DNA from 3 places in the Arthrobacter sp. JUb119 genome. Region 2 is predicted to be linked to each of the others. Evidence: riboswitches for the same ligand, from Rfam matches in the RefSeq annotation. Region 2 holds a riboswitch; each other region holds the start of a gene.

Region 1 (4,182 bases), on a different contig from region 2:
GCCGGCATCAGCGTAGATCTTTTCCAGTTGCCCTGGATCCATTTCCTGGTAGGCGATGTCCTGGCCGGCGGCAGCGCCAACCGCGCCAGCAAGCTGGGCGAGGGTGAATGGCTTATCGCTGCCCAGCTCGTAGATCCTGCCGTTCTGGTCCTCCTCGGAAAGCAGCACGGTCGCAGCGGCATCCGCATAGTCTGCACGGGCGGCAGCGCTGATCTTGCCATCGCCGGCGGCACCGAGCACCGTGCCGCTGTTGAGGTAGCCCATCAGCTGGTCGGTGTAGTTCTCGATGTACCATCCATTGCGCAACAGCACGTAGTCGATGCCGGATCCGGCCAGCAGCCGTTCGGTGGCGATGTGCTCGTCGGCGAGCTTCATGCCGCCGGACAGGGCGTTGGCAATTGAGGTGTAGGCGATCAGCGAGACATCCACGTGCTTGGCCGCGTTGATGACGTTCTCATGCTGGGCAACGCGCTGGCCCACCTCGCTGGCCGAAATCAGCAGCAGCTTGTCTATGCCTTCGAGTGCGGACACGAGAGTTGGCTGGGCGTTGTAATCGGCAACGCGGGTTTCCAGGCCTTTGCCTGCCAGTGGTTCCAGCTTCTGCTCGGAGCGGCCAATGGCGACCAGATCAGCGGCATTCGCCCCGCGCGCCAGCAGCGCGTCGATGACTAGATTTCCAAGCTGTCCGGTGGCACCGGTAATTGCGATCTTCATGGGGTCCTCTCGTTGGTCTGCATCTGCTACAACCGGCGAGGACGTGAGGTAATTCCCGGAACCATCGAATGGGAATGCCGATTAAGCAAGGATTCGCATGGATCTGTCCACAGTTGGCGTCACAAAGCGTTTTATGTCCGGCGCATTGCATTTTATGACGCGCAGCATGACGTGTATCGGCTGTTTCAGGACGCGTTCTGCGACTTCATGACCCCTGCTTACGTAACGCTTGTCTGCTGAATTCAGGGGTTGCAGACTTGAACTGTTCGGCCGGTACAGCCGGACACCCCATCCAGAGCGACCGAGAGACCTGGCTCGTTGAAGTCGCAGCAACCACCCGTAAACGGGAGCGGTGCTAAGGCCAGGACCGATGGAGATTGCTAAATTTCTCAACGGTCTGCCGGAAGAAACTCGCCGTGGGTAGTCCCGGAATCAAGGCAGAACGTACAGGGAATCTATGCGTAATCCTCGGGGCACCAACCGAGAGGACATCTGTAACCATGCGTACAGCACATTTTGGCCTGAAGGCCACTGCAATCCTTGCCGTTCTGGGCTTGTCACTCACTGCATGCGGAAACAACGCCAATACTACTGGCGCCGCTGAAGCAGCAGCCGATCCAGGGGAACCAGTAGAAGGCGGTACCTTCACTTTTGCTGAAGTTACCCCCATCAACAATTGGCAGACTCAGGCAGCGCGTTTCTATGAGAAGGCCAACGTACTGAATTCCGTCCTTGATCGCCTGACCTACTACGACGTGGAAGCTGGCAAGCTGGTTGGCTGGATCGCCAGCGGATTCGAAGCCAACGATGCCAAGACCGAGTTCACGTTCACCATTCGCGACGGAGTCACCTTCTCAGACGGATCCAAACTGGATGCCAAAGCCGTGAAACTGAACCTGGACGCGCTGGGCCAGGGCATCAAGGAAGCTCAGATTGCACCGAACGTTGACTTTGCCGCCTACAAGTCGGCAGAGGTCGTTGGGGACAACAAGGTCAAGGTCACGCTCAAGCGTCCGGATGCCAATTTCCTTCGGGCGACTTCTTCAGTAACTGCTGGATTGGTGTCCCCGAAAACCCTTGAACTGGATAACGCCGCGCAGTCCTCGATCTCCAAGATCGTTGGTTCCGGACCGTTTGTCTTTGAATCGGAAAAGCCTGATGAAGAAGTGGTTTTCACCAGCCGCGATGACTACGCTTGGGCACCAGAATCTGCCTCTAACCAGGGCGATGCATACCTGGATACCTTGGTTATCAAATACCTTCCTGAGGTAGCTAGCCGTGCCGGGGCAGTTCAGTCCGCGCAGGTAGATCTCGTCCGAGGCTTGCAACCGGTGGACGAACAAGTGCTGGGTACCAACGGTGGCAAGGTGTTAGCTGCTGAAGGCGTAGACCTGACCACCAACCACGCAGCAGTACGTGTTGGCTCGGGAAAGCTTGAAGACGTCAAAGTCCGCCAAGCGCTGCAGATTGCAATCGACCGCCAGGCCATTAAGGAAACCGTTCTCTCGGATAGCTACGTCATCTCCGGATCGATCCTGAACCATAAGGCTCCAGGTTTCGTAGACCTATCTTCCGAACTGGCGTACAACCCAGAAAAGGCCAAGCAATTATTGGATGAAGCCGGTTGGAAGCCGGGCGCGGATGGCATTCGCGAGAAGGACGGAAAGAAACTGGAAGTAACGGTCTCCACCTCCAATAACTCCGTGGTCATCAAGCCAGCGTTCGAACTGATTGAACAGCAATGGCGAGAGATTGGCGTCCAGCTGGTCAACCGCGCGGCGGACAATACTTTCCTGACCAACGCGCTTGTCGACGACAAAGTGGAGTTCTTCGGCACCCGCCAGTTCGCATACGGCGGACTGGGCCCGGTCTACGCAACTGCGAACAACAATCAGACACTTCGCGCCGATCCTGAACTGAACAAGCTTTTCGCCGAAGAGCAGTCAGCAACCACCGAAGAAGAGCACCTGAAGTTGGTGGAAGAAGAACAGCGTACCCTGGTGCTTGACCAAGCCTTGACCTTGATTCTTTGGGACGAAGTTCAGGTCTATGGGGCCAATAACTCCGCCAACGTTGAATTCACTTCCGGTACCGCACCAATCTTCCAAGGTGCTTGGAAGAACGACGGCTAGGAACCGAGCTCATGGGCATTTACATCGCAAAACGATTGGGACAGGCAATATTGGTCATTTGGCTGGCCTACACGGCGGTTTTCATCGCTGTGCAGGCCTTGCCGAATGACCCGGTCACGATCTTCCTGAGCACTGACTCAGCCGCGGATCCGGCCACCATTGCACAGATGAAGGCGTACTACGGATACGACCAGCCGGTCTTCGTGCAGTACTTCACGCAGCTGCTGGGATTGCTTCGCGGAGATCTCGGATATTCCTTGTCCAGCGGTTCGGAAGTAGCGAATCGAATCGGTGAAGTAGCTGGATCCACCCTGATTCTGGCTGGCAGCGCATTCGTTTTGTCGGTGGTATTCGCCCTGATCATCGCCTCAGCGGCGAGCCTGTCCAAGGGCGAAAAACTGCGCAAGACGCTGCTGAATCTGCCACCGCTAATGGTGTCCATTCCTGTTTTCTGGTTGGGCCTGGTGCTCCTGCAGCTGCTGGCAGTGCAGCTCGGAGTGATGTCACTGTTCCCGGACGGCTCATTCATGTCGCTGGCAGTGCCTATCTTCGTACTCGCCGTGCACCTGAGCGCTCCGATCGCCCAGGTGCTAATCAAAAGCGTGCAGGAAGTTAATAGGCAGCCATTCATCGACGTGCTGAGAGCCAAAGGCGCCAGCGAAGCGTGGATCTTCTACAGGCACACCTTGAAGAACGCGGCCCCTGCCGCACTAGCCATTGCGGGTATCACCATTGGCGCTCTGCTTGCTGGTTCGGTTATCACGGAGACGGTGTTTTCGCGTGCAGGATTAGGCCAGCTGATCTTGCAGTCAGTTACCGCGCAGGATATCCCATTGGTCCAAGGACTGGTGCTTCTGACAGCCATTGTCTTCACGGGGGTCAACTTGCTGGTAGATCTCATCCACCCTCAGATTGATCCGCGAATCGTCGCTTCGACAAGCAGGTCAACCCGCTCGCTGGTTGCATAAGGAAAGAAGGACTAATGACTCTCTTGACCAAGCACATTGGATCAGTGGCCAATGAAGATCAGCGCCAAGTTCCAACCAGCACTGTAACCAGTCAACGTAATCCAGCAGTACGCTGGTTAGCTGCCTGGTGGGTTCTCATTCCGCTGTTCTTATTTGCGGCGTGGGCTTTCTTCCCTTCGTTCTTTACTGGACAAGACCCAATTACGGGTGTGCCGGCTGACAAACTGCTAGCGCCAAATGCGGAGCACCTGTTCGGAACAGATCATCTGGGGCGTGACGTATACAGCCGAGTTGTCTACGGAACTCACCAGACACTGCTGACCGCCGGTCTGGCTTGCTTGGTTGGAAGCGTAGTGGGTTCGGTCCTC
Region 2 (4,182 bases):
TTGCATTGGTACCCGTCGTGCTGGCGCTCTACCTGATGAAGCGCACGACCGGACGAACTATCCGGGACATCGGTTTCGATATGCGCAAGCCGGGCAAGGACGCACTGCTCGGGGCGGGGATGTTCTTGGCCATGGGAGTGGGAACGCTGGGCGTCTATGCCGCTGGACGGGCACTGGGCGTCACCACGGCACTGTCAGCAGCGAATCTTGGCGATTATTGGTGGAGCGTCCCAGTGCTTCTGCTGTCGGCTGCACGTCATGCAATCCTCGAAGAAGTGCTGATGCTCGGATTCCTGTTCACCTACGCCAAGAAATTGAAGCTGGGCCTGTGGAGCACCATTATTGGTTCTGCGATGATCCGAGGCAGCTACCACCTGTACCAGGGGGTGGGGCCGATGATCGGCAATATGCTCATGGGCGTCGTCTTCGGCTGGGTATACCAGAAGTACGGGCGGGTGATGCCGCTGGTCATCGCGCATTTCCTGCTCGATGCCATCGGCTTCGTGGGATACGCCTTGGTCGGGCCGGCCATCGGAATCGGCCAGTAGCGCCGGTAAGCTGAGCCAATGCAGATTACCGTGCTGCGCGAGGAGGACCTTCGCCAAGCAGTTGAATTGTGGGAAGCAACTGGGCTGACTCGTCCGTGGAATGATGCGCTCGCCGACGCCCGACGGGCTTTGGCCGAGCCTACTTCCACGGTGCTGTCCATCGTTGAGAACGATCAACTCATGGCTACTGCGATGGTTGGCCATGATGGCCACCGAGGTTGGCTCTACTATGTTGCGGTGGATCCGTGCCGGCAGGGCAACGGCCTGGGAAGGGCGCTGGTGGATGCTGCTGTCCTGTGGCTGCGGGATCGCGGCGTGCCCAAGGTGCAGCTCATGGTCCGCGGGGAGAACTCTGCCGTCATCGATTTCTATGAACGACTGGGCTTCGAAGATCAGCACGTCGTGGTCCTGGGGAAGCGGCTGGACCGGCCTTAAGGAAAAGAAAGTAGGTGGGGACGCCATTGTCCCCGCCTACTTGCGATCTCTGCGGAACTGTTTACAGCACCACGGTTCCGGACTCGGTCTCAAAGGTAACCGACATGATGCCCGGAGTGCCATTCGGCGCTTCATATTGCATGGTGACAGCGCCCAAATTGACGTTCTGCGGCTGGCCCAGCCAATCCAGCACCCGTTCACGCGAGCCGGCGATGGAGATCTGGCTGATGGCGCCGGCAGGTTCCAGCGCCTTGGACGGATGCAGCTCCTCGGATCCTTCATCCCAGGAAATCAGGTACGGGCACTGCGGATCGGCGATCAGGCCCTTGATGCCAATCTGCTGCCAGGTCAGTTCGCGGCCATCAGGGAACTTCCGGTTGCCCGGCACCGACTTGCGGCCCAAGCGGTCCTCGGCACTGGATAGATCCTCCACCGAGACGCACCAGCCCATCCAGCCGCCGCCGAGCTCCGAACGGGCGCGAACCGCCTGTCCGAAGGGTGCCTTGTCGCTGGCCGGGTGGTTCAGGACTTCAACCACCTCCAGGTACTGGCCATGCTTGAGCGGGAAGATGACATTGCGTGTTCCGAATCGTGGATGCACGCCGCCCTTGACGAATTCCAGTCCAAGGGACTCGGAGATTCTTTCAGCGGTTGGCAACAGCCCGTCCGGGCCGCATGCATAACTTACGTGATCTAGCCTCATCATGTGCCCATCATGACAACATGTGATGCGAGTCTCTACTTAGGCACACCTAAGTTCCGTGATGCTATCGAATACTCTGCGATGAACCTGCAATATTCGCGAAATATGACCGATTGAGTCCAATCACCAGCCCTTGCGTTGCAAAGATCTTCGGTTTTCGGGCAAACTGGTACCAGGTCATGAGTCCCAGTAACAAGCCCCGGCTTACTGGGCGGCAACCCTCCAACCGCGGTGGGGTGCCCCGGGTGAAGACCTGGCCCTTGAACGCACAAGGCATCAAGGACAAGCGCGGGTTACCCCTGGAAGTCGTCACGATATGGTGCTTCCTGTCGGTGTCTTTTCAGTGGCGTACCCCCATAGTCATGAAACGCTATTTGGAGGAAACCATGAGCAATAACTGGTCATTTGAAACCCGTCAGATCCACTCCGGCCAGACCCCGGATCCGACGACCGGGGCACGGGCTCTCCCGATTTTCCAAACCACCTCTTTCGTCTTCCCCAGCGCCCAGAGCGCTGCTGCACGTTTCGCGCTGCAGGAACTGGAGCCGATCTACACCCGTATCGGCAACCCGACCACCGACGCGGTGGAAACCCGCATCGCTGACCTGGAGGGCGGCGTTGGAGCACTGCTGCTCTCCTCGGGACAGGCTGCCACCACTTTCGCCATCTTGAATTTGGCCGAAGCCGGCGACCACCTGGTGGCCAGCCCCAGCCTGTACGGCGGAACCCAGAACCTGCTCAAGCACACGCTCAAGCGCCTGGGCATCGAGGTCACCTTCGTTTCCGACCCGGACAACCTGGATGATTGGCGCGCCGCGGTGCGTCCGAACACCAAGGCCTTCTTCGGGGAAACCATCTCCAATCCGCGACAGGACGTCCTGGACATCGAGGGCATCTCGGCGATCGCCCACGAAGCTGGCGTGCCGCTGCTGGTGGACAACACCCTGGCCACCCCGTACTTGATCCGCCCGATCGAGTGGGGCGCGGATATCGTGATCCATTCAGCCACCAAGTTCCTCGGCGGACACGGCAGTGCCATTGCCGGTGTCATCGTGGACTCGGGCAACTTCGACTTCGCCAAGGACGCCGACCGCTTCCCGGGCTTCAACACCCCGGACGAGTCCTACAACGGCCTGGTCTTCGCCCGCGACCTGGGTGTCAACGGCATCCTGGGCGCCAATCTGGCCTACATCCTCAAGGCCCGCGTGCAGTTGCTGCGCGATTTGGGTTCCTCGGTTGCGCCGTTCAACGCGTTCTTGATCGCACAGGGCCTGGAAACCTTGTCGCTGCGCATTGAACGCCACGGCCAGAATGCCGTAGAAGTTGCCAACTGGCTCGAAGCCCGCGAGGAAGTGCAGAAGGTCGCCTACGCAGGCCTGAAGTCCTCGCCTTGGCATGAGCGTGCGCAGAAGTACAGCGATCAGGGCGCCGGCTCGATCATCGCGTTCGAACTGGAGGGCGGTTCGGAAGCCGGCCAGGCCTTCGTGGACGCACTGGTATTGCACTCCAATGTCGCGAACATCGGCGACGTGCGCTCATTGGTCATCCACCCGGCCTCCACCACCCACGCCCAGCTCTCCGAAGCTGAGCAGGTTGCGGCCGGCGTGAGCCCGGGACTGGTGCGGCTGAGCGTTGGACTGGAGAATATCAAGGATATTCTGGCCGATCTGGAACTGGGCTTCCAAGCAGTTGCAGCCCTCGAGAACAAGGAACTGCAGGAAACCCTCTAGGCATGGCATCCATTGTGACTACTGAAGATACTCTGCGCGCCGAAGAGCTCGCCGGCGGGCAAGACGGCATTTTGCGCCGTAAGTCCGTGGGGGAGCACCACTTCGAATTCGGTGGATTCCTTCCGGACGTGGTGCTGGCCTATGAAACGTGGGGGACGCTAGCAGCTGATGGCTCCAACGCGGTGCTGGTGATGCATGCGCTCACCGGTGACGCCCACGTTGCGCAAGGCGATTCGCAAAGCGCCGGCTGGTGGGAAGAGCTCGTAGGCCCCGGCGCCACGGTTGACACCAATGAGTACTTTGTCGTGTCCATCAACATGGTGGGTGGTTGCAATGGTTCCACCGGCCCCTCGTCCTTGGGCGACCAGGGCCTGCCCTACGGTTCGAGCTTTCCCTTCGTCACCATCAAGGACTCGGTGCGCCTTGAAGCGCGGCTGGCCAAGAAACTGGGAATTGATTCCTGGCATGCGGTCATTGGCGGTTCGATGGGCGGTGCGCGCGCGTTGGAATACGCCGTCGAGTTCCCCGACCAGGTCAAGAATCTCGTAGTGATGGCCTCGAGCGCGCAGGCGACTGCCGAGCAAATTGCCTTTGCACAGGTGCAAACCCAATCCATCCGGTTGGACCCGCACTTCTGCAATGGCGACTACTACGGCAACGATGCCCGCCCGGACGCCGGTCTTGGCTTGGCTCGCCGCCTGGCCCACATCACCTATCGTTCCGAGGCCGAGCTTGAAACCCGTTTCTCGCGCAACCCGCAGGATGG
Region 3 (4,182 bases), on a different contig from region 2:
ATCGTATCGCCCTGCACCGTGCCCAGCTCCCCGGCCTCTGATATCAGCTGGCGCAGCTGCGTGAAATCTGCACCATCAATCGGGATCACCGTAAGGTCATCGAGGACGAGATACTCATCTTGCTTGGTCAAGGCCTCCAGCAGCAGTGGGAACGGGACCTTGGTCTCGTCCAGGAGCACTTCCACAGACAAGTCGAACCAGTCCCCCGTGCTTTCGCCGGCTTCGACACTGACAGCGGCCGGGGCGTGGCTGATCCGGTACTTCGGCAGCCTGTTCTGCTCTTCAACGACCACATCGGGATGCTCTGCCAATAGCGGCAATGCGTAGACCAAGAAATCGATGGATTCGGAGGTGCTGAATTCCTTCGGCGGGAAGATTCCTGAAGAGGTCAGTTGCCCCAAGGAAGCCTGCGCGCCGAGCTTGTCCTGCACCGAAGCAGCAATTTCCTTTTCCACGGCATACTGGCGGGGGCCCGCGGAGGCGTACTCCCAGGAATAGCTCACGGTCAGCGGAGTTCGGATGCTCTCCAGGGACAGCTTGAGGCTGGGGCGTGCTGGAACAGGGATGCTGTAGCTGTCATCCTCGCTCTTCAACGGTGCCATCAGGCGCAATCGGTCCAGGTGCTGGCGCTCGAAAAGCTCAACGCCTTCCTGCGGGATGGATTGCGCACCGGATTCAATAAATGTGGCCAGTTCCTTCGTGACCGGTTCAGCGAACCGGGCCAAACCGATTTCCCTGGCCTTCGGCAAGGGGCTGGACGCGTAAGCCAACAAGGTCGGCGGCGTGCCTATGGGCAAGAGGTAGACGTGCTCTTCGCTCGGCCCGCGCAGCTTCCCTTCCATGCTCAGGCCATGTTCACCGCGACGCACATCCACGTGTGCCATGGCTGGTTGCTCGCTGAACTCCACCGGGGCCTTGGCCGTAGAACCGCCGTTGACGATCTGCACTCCAGCTTCACGCAGGGCTTCGAACGCATCCAGCAGGTCCTGGCCTGGAAGATCCATCAAGGAGATCCACTCCTTGGGATCCCACGAATGGCGATAAGTATCTTGTTCAACGTGTTCACGCAACCGGTCCAGTTCAACGACCGCACGACGCTGCTTCTTGGAGAACCGCGTATCAAAAGCAACATTGCGCCAGCTGATCCCGGTTTGGATCCAGGGGCTCTTGGTGCCCTGGCGGGCCGGGCGTGCCTGCAAGGTCAGCGCGTCCTCGCCGCCATAACGCGGTTCGCTTACCACTTTCAGGATCAATCCCAGCGGTTCTTCGGCAACCAGCGGCTCATCGGAAATGACTGGAAGCAGACGGTCAAGGGTACGTTCCCACTGCGGCTTGCTATTGCGTTTCCAAGCGTGGGGATCCACCCCGGAGTCGGAGACGAAAAAGCCCTGGTCTTCTTCGGTGGTGACCTCAATGAGCAAGGCGGCGACATCTTCACAGGACTGAACCCCCGGATGCTTGCCGCAGAAGCTGGTGAAGCTGATATTGCCCTCGGTGATTTCCAATTGGGCCATCACCGATTCACGCAGCACCACACCGGAGATGCGGGTAGATCCCGGTTGCATTACCCGGTTGGCGATCTGCACTTTTCCGGAATCACACAGGAATTGGCCCAGGTTGTATTCGGATTCGGTCACCAAGGTCTGGGCCGCAGAAAGTGTCAGCTGGAATTCCATACTCGCCGTTCATTGTTCGTGCAGTGGGCGCCCGAGAGCTAGATTCCATCTTAGCGAGCCGGAAAGCAAGATGCCCGGTGACGAAAAGTTACTTCTGCCCTTTACCCGCGGGCCCTGCAACCGATAGAAATTAATCACTGAATCACGAGTTCCACTCTTTGAGCCCTGGCTGAGTGGACGGCAACCCTCCTGCGTCATTGTGCGGGGTGCCCCAGGTGAAGATTCGACGCATCTTGAACGCCAAGATGCGTAAGCGATGGCGCCCCTTGCGCCAGAAAGGGGATCAATTCCCCATGACTAATGCAGCATCTGCCCCAACCGTATCCGAAGACCGCGCACAGCGCCTGCAGGAAGCAGGCAAGGGCTGGGGCGAACGAATTTCGGCTGCCCCGCAAAGTGCCCAATTGACTTTCACCGTCGAGGGCGAAGGCTTCGATTCGGTAGCCAGCAACATTGTCTCCGGCAAGCACACCTTCCAGGTCGACGAGCCAGCTGCCCTGGGCGGCAGCGACCTGGCCGCAAGCCCCGTGGAATACGCGCTCGGAGCGCTCATCTCCTGCCAGGTTGTGGTCTACCGCTTGTACGCGCAGAACCTCGGCATCCAGGTGGACGACGTGAAGATCCAGGCCAATGGCCACCTCGATGTCCGCGGACTCTTCGGCATCGACCAGACCATCCGCCCCGGCTTCTCGTCGGTGGATCTGGACATCCGGATTGCCGGACCGGAATCAGCTGAACGCTATGAAGAACTGCGCCGCGCAGTGGATGCACACTGCCCGGTGCTGGACCTCTTCGCCAATCCGGTGCCCGTGACAACCGCGGTAAGCATCGCAGAGACCAACTAGAGTTCGCTGAACTAAAAAGCACCGCGGCGGCCCCCGACTTCAGGGGCCGCCGCGGTGCACTTCTAGCTGAAGCCAACTATTGCCCCAGGAAGTTCAGCAGGACTTTGCCGGAGCGAGCCGAATCCTTGGCCGTTTCGAAGGCTTCAAGCGCATCGGCGACCGGGAACTCGTGGGTTACCGCCTCGGAAACCTGCAGTGAACCGTCGGCCAGGGCAGCAAGCACATGGTCGATTTCGTCGTTGAAGCGGAAGGAACCAACCAGTTCCAGCTCGCGGGTAATAGCCAGCGAAATGAGTGCGGGTTGTTCTCCTGAGGGCAGCAACCCGACCATGACCACTCGACCGCCGCGCACGGCACCGCGCACGGCGGAGGCCAACCCGCGGAAGTTGCCGCTGGCCTCGATCACCACGTCCGCGCCCACCTGGGCAAGAGCTTCCTGGTCATCGGCGCGCAAAGTTGAAGTGGCACCGAGTTTCCCGGCGATTTCCAACGGCTTCTCGTGCATGTCCACTGCGATGATTTCTTTGGCTCCGGCACGCTTGAGCACTGCTACAGCGAGAGCTCCGATCGGCCCAGCACCAATAACCAGCGCCTTCTTGCCGGCGACTTCACCGGCGCGCGACACCGCATGCCAAGCAACCGCAGCCGGTTCTGCCAGTGCCGCATCACGCAGTGCTAAGCCAGCAGGCAGCTCACGCAGCATGCGTGATGGCAGGTTCACTTCGCGGGCGAATGCGCCCTCGGTGTGCGGGTAGCGGGCGGCCGAGCCCAGATAGGTGCACCCCGGGGAAAGATTCGGGCGGTCGGCCGGGTAGGGTTCCCCGGTCTCGCCTGGTGTTGCCGGGTGCACGGCGACTTTGGTTCCGGCTGCCGGCCCGCTGCCGTCAGCGGCGGCCTGCATGACGGTCCCGACGATTTCATGCCCGAGAACCATTGGAGCCTTGAGGATCGATTCCCCGGCGGCGCCGTGGCTCCAGTAATGCAAGTCTGATCCGCAGATACCGCCGTAAGCGATGGCAACGCGTGCTTCATCTGCTCGCGGCGCTGCCAGCTCGATTTGTTCAATACGCAAATCATCGGCTGCATGGGCCACGACGGCCAACGTGCTGGTGGCGAGGGAATTAGACGACAACGCTCATGCCTCCGTCGATGAAAATGGTCTGCCCGTTCACGTAGTTCGATCCATCCGAGGCCAACCAGACTGCTGGTCCGGCCAGATCCTCGACAGTTCCCCAACGGGCAGCCGGGGTGCGGCCCAGAATCCAGGAATTGAATTTCTCGTCATCCACCAGATTCTGCGTCATCTCGGTGTGGATGTAGCCCGGTGCGATGCCGTTGATTTGCAGTCCCGAACCAGCCCATTCGGCGGTCATGGCGCGGGTGAGATTGCGCAGGCCTCCCTTGGCCGCACTATAGGCGGAGATGGTGGGGCGGGCCAAGTCGGTTTGCACCGAGCAGATGTTGATGATCTTGCCTTCGCCACGCTGCACCATGGAGCGTGCGACCTCTCGGCCTACCAGGAATGCGCTGGTGAGGTTCGTGTCAATCACACGCTGCCAGTCGGATACTTCCAATTCCAGCATCGGAACGCGGTGTTGGATACCGGCGTTGTTCACCAATATGCGGATGGGGCCGATGGTCTTTTCAATGGCGGCAATGTT

Evidence for each region. A riboswitch is a leader RNA that binds a small molecule or an ion and turns the genes downstream of it on or off. The one in region 2 is predicted to bind S-adenosylmethionine.
Region 1: linked by a shared signal. The riboswitch ahead of M2368_RS11975 (ABC transporter substrate-binding protein) and the one ahead of M2368_RS07755 (bifunctional o-acetylhomoserine/o-acetylserine sulfhydrylase) in region 2 are both predicted to bind S-adenosylmethionine.
Region 3: linked by a shared signal. The riboswitch ahead of M2368_RS09845 (OsmC family protein) and the one ahead of M2368_RS07755 (bifunctional o-acetylhomoserine/o-acetylserine sulfhydrylase) in region 2 are both predicted to bind S-adenosylmethionine.

The regions. Positions count from the first base shown of each region.
Region 1 covers NZ_JANUFE010000004.1:109,726-113,907, forward strand. The annotation lists gene M2368_RS11970 (NAD(P)H-binding protein) at 1-714, opposite strand, end outside; SAM riboswitch class I at 1,000-1,091, shown strand; gene M2368_RS11975 (ABC transporter substrate-binding protein) at 1,215-2,846, shown strand; gene M2368_RS11980 (ABC transporter permease) at 2,858-3,814, shown strand; gene M2368_RS11985 (ABC transporter permease) at 3,829-4,182, shown strand, end outside.
Region 2 covers NZ_JANUFE010000002.1:372,914-377,095, forward strand. The annotation lists gene M2368_RS07740 (CPBP family intramembrane glutamic endopeptidase) at 1-548, shown strand, start outside; gene M2368_RS07745 (GNAT family acetyltransferase) at 567-983, shown strand; gene M2368_RS07750 (VOC family protein) at 1,045-1,689, opposite strand; SAM riboswitch class IV at 1,862-1,981, shown strand; gene M2368_RS07755 (bifunctional o-acetylhomoserine/o-acetylserine sulfhydrylase) at 2,073-3,416, shown strand; gene metX (homoserine O-acetyltransferase MetX) at 3,419-4,182, shown strand, end outside.
Region 3 covers NZ_JANUFE010000003.1:181,359-185,540, forward strand. The annotation lists gene M2368_RS09840 (DEAD/DEAH box helicase) at 1-1,676, opposite strand, end outside; SAM riboswitch class IV at 1,817-1,938, shown strand; gene M2368_RS09845 (OsmC family protein) at 1,970-2,521, shown strand; gene M2368_RS09850 (L-idonate 5-dehydrogenase) at 2,598-3,653, opposite strand; gene M2368_RS09855 (SDR family oxidoreductase) at 3,643-4,182, opposite strand, start outside.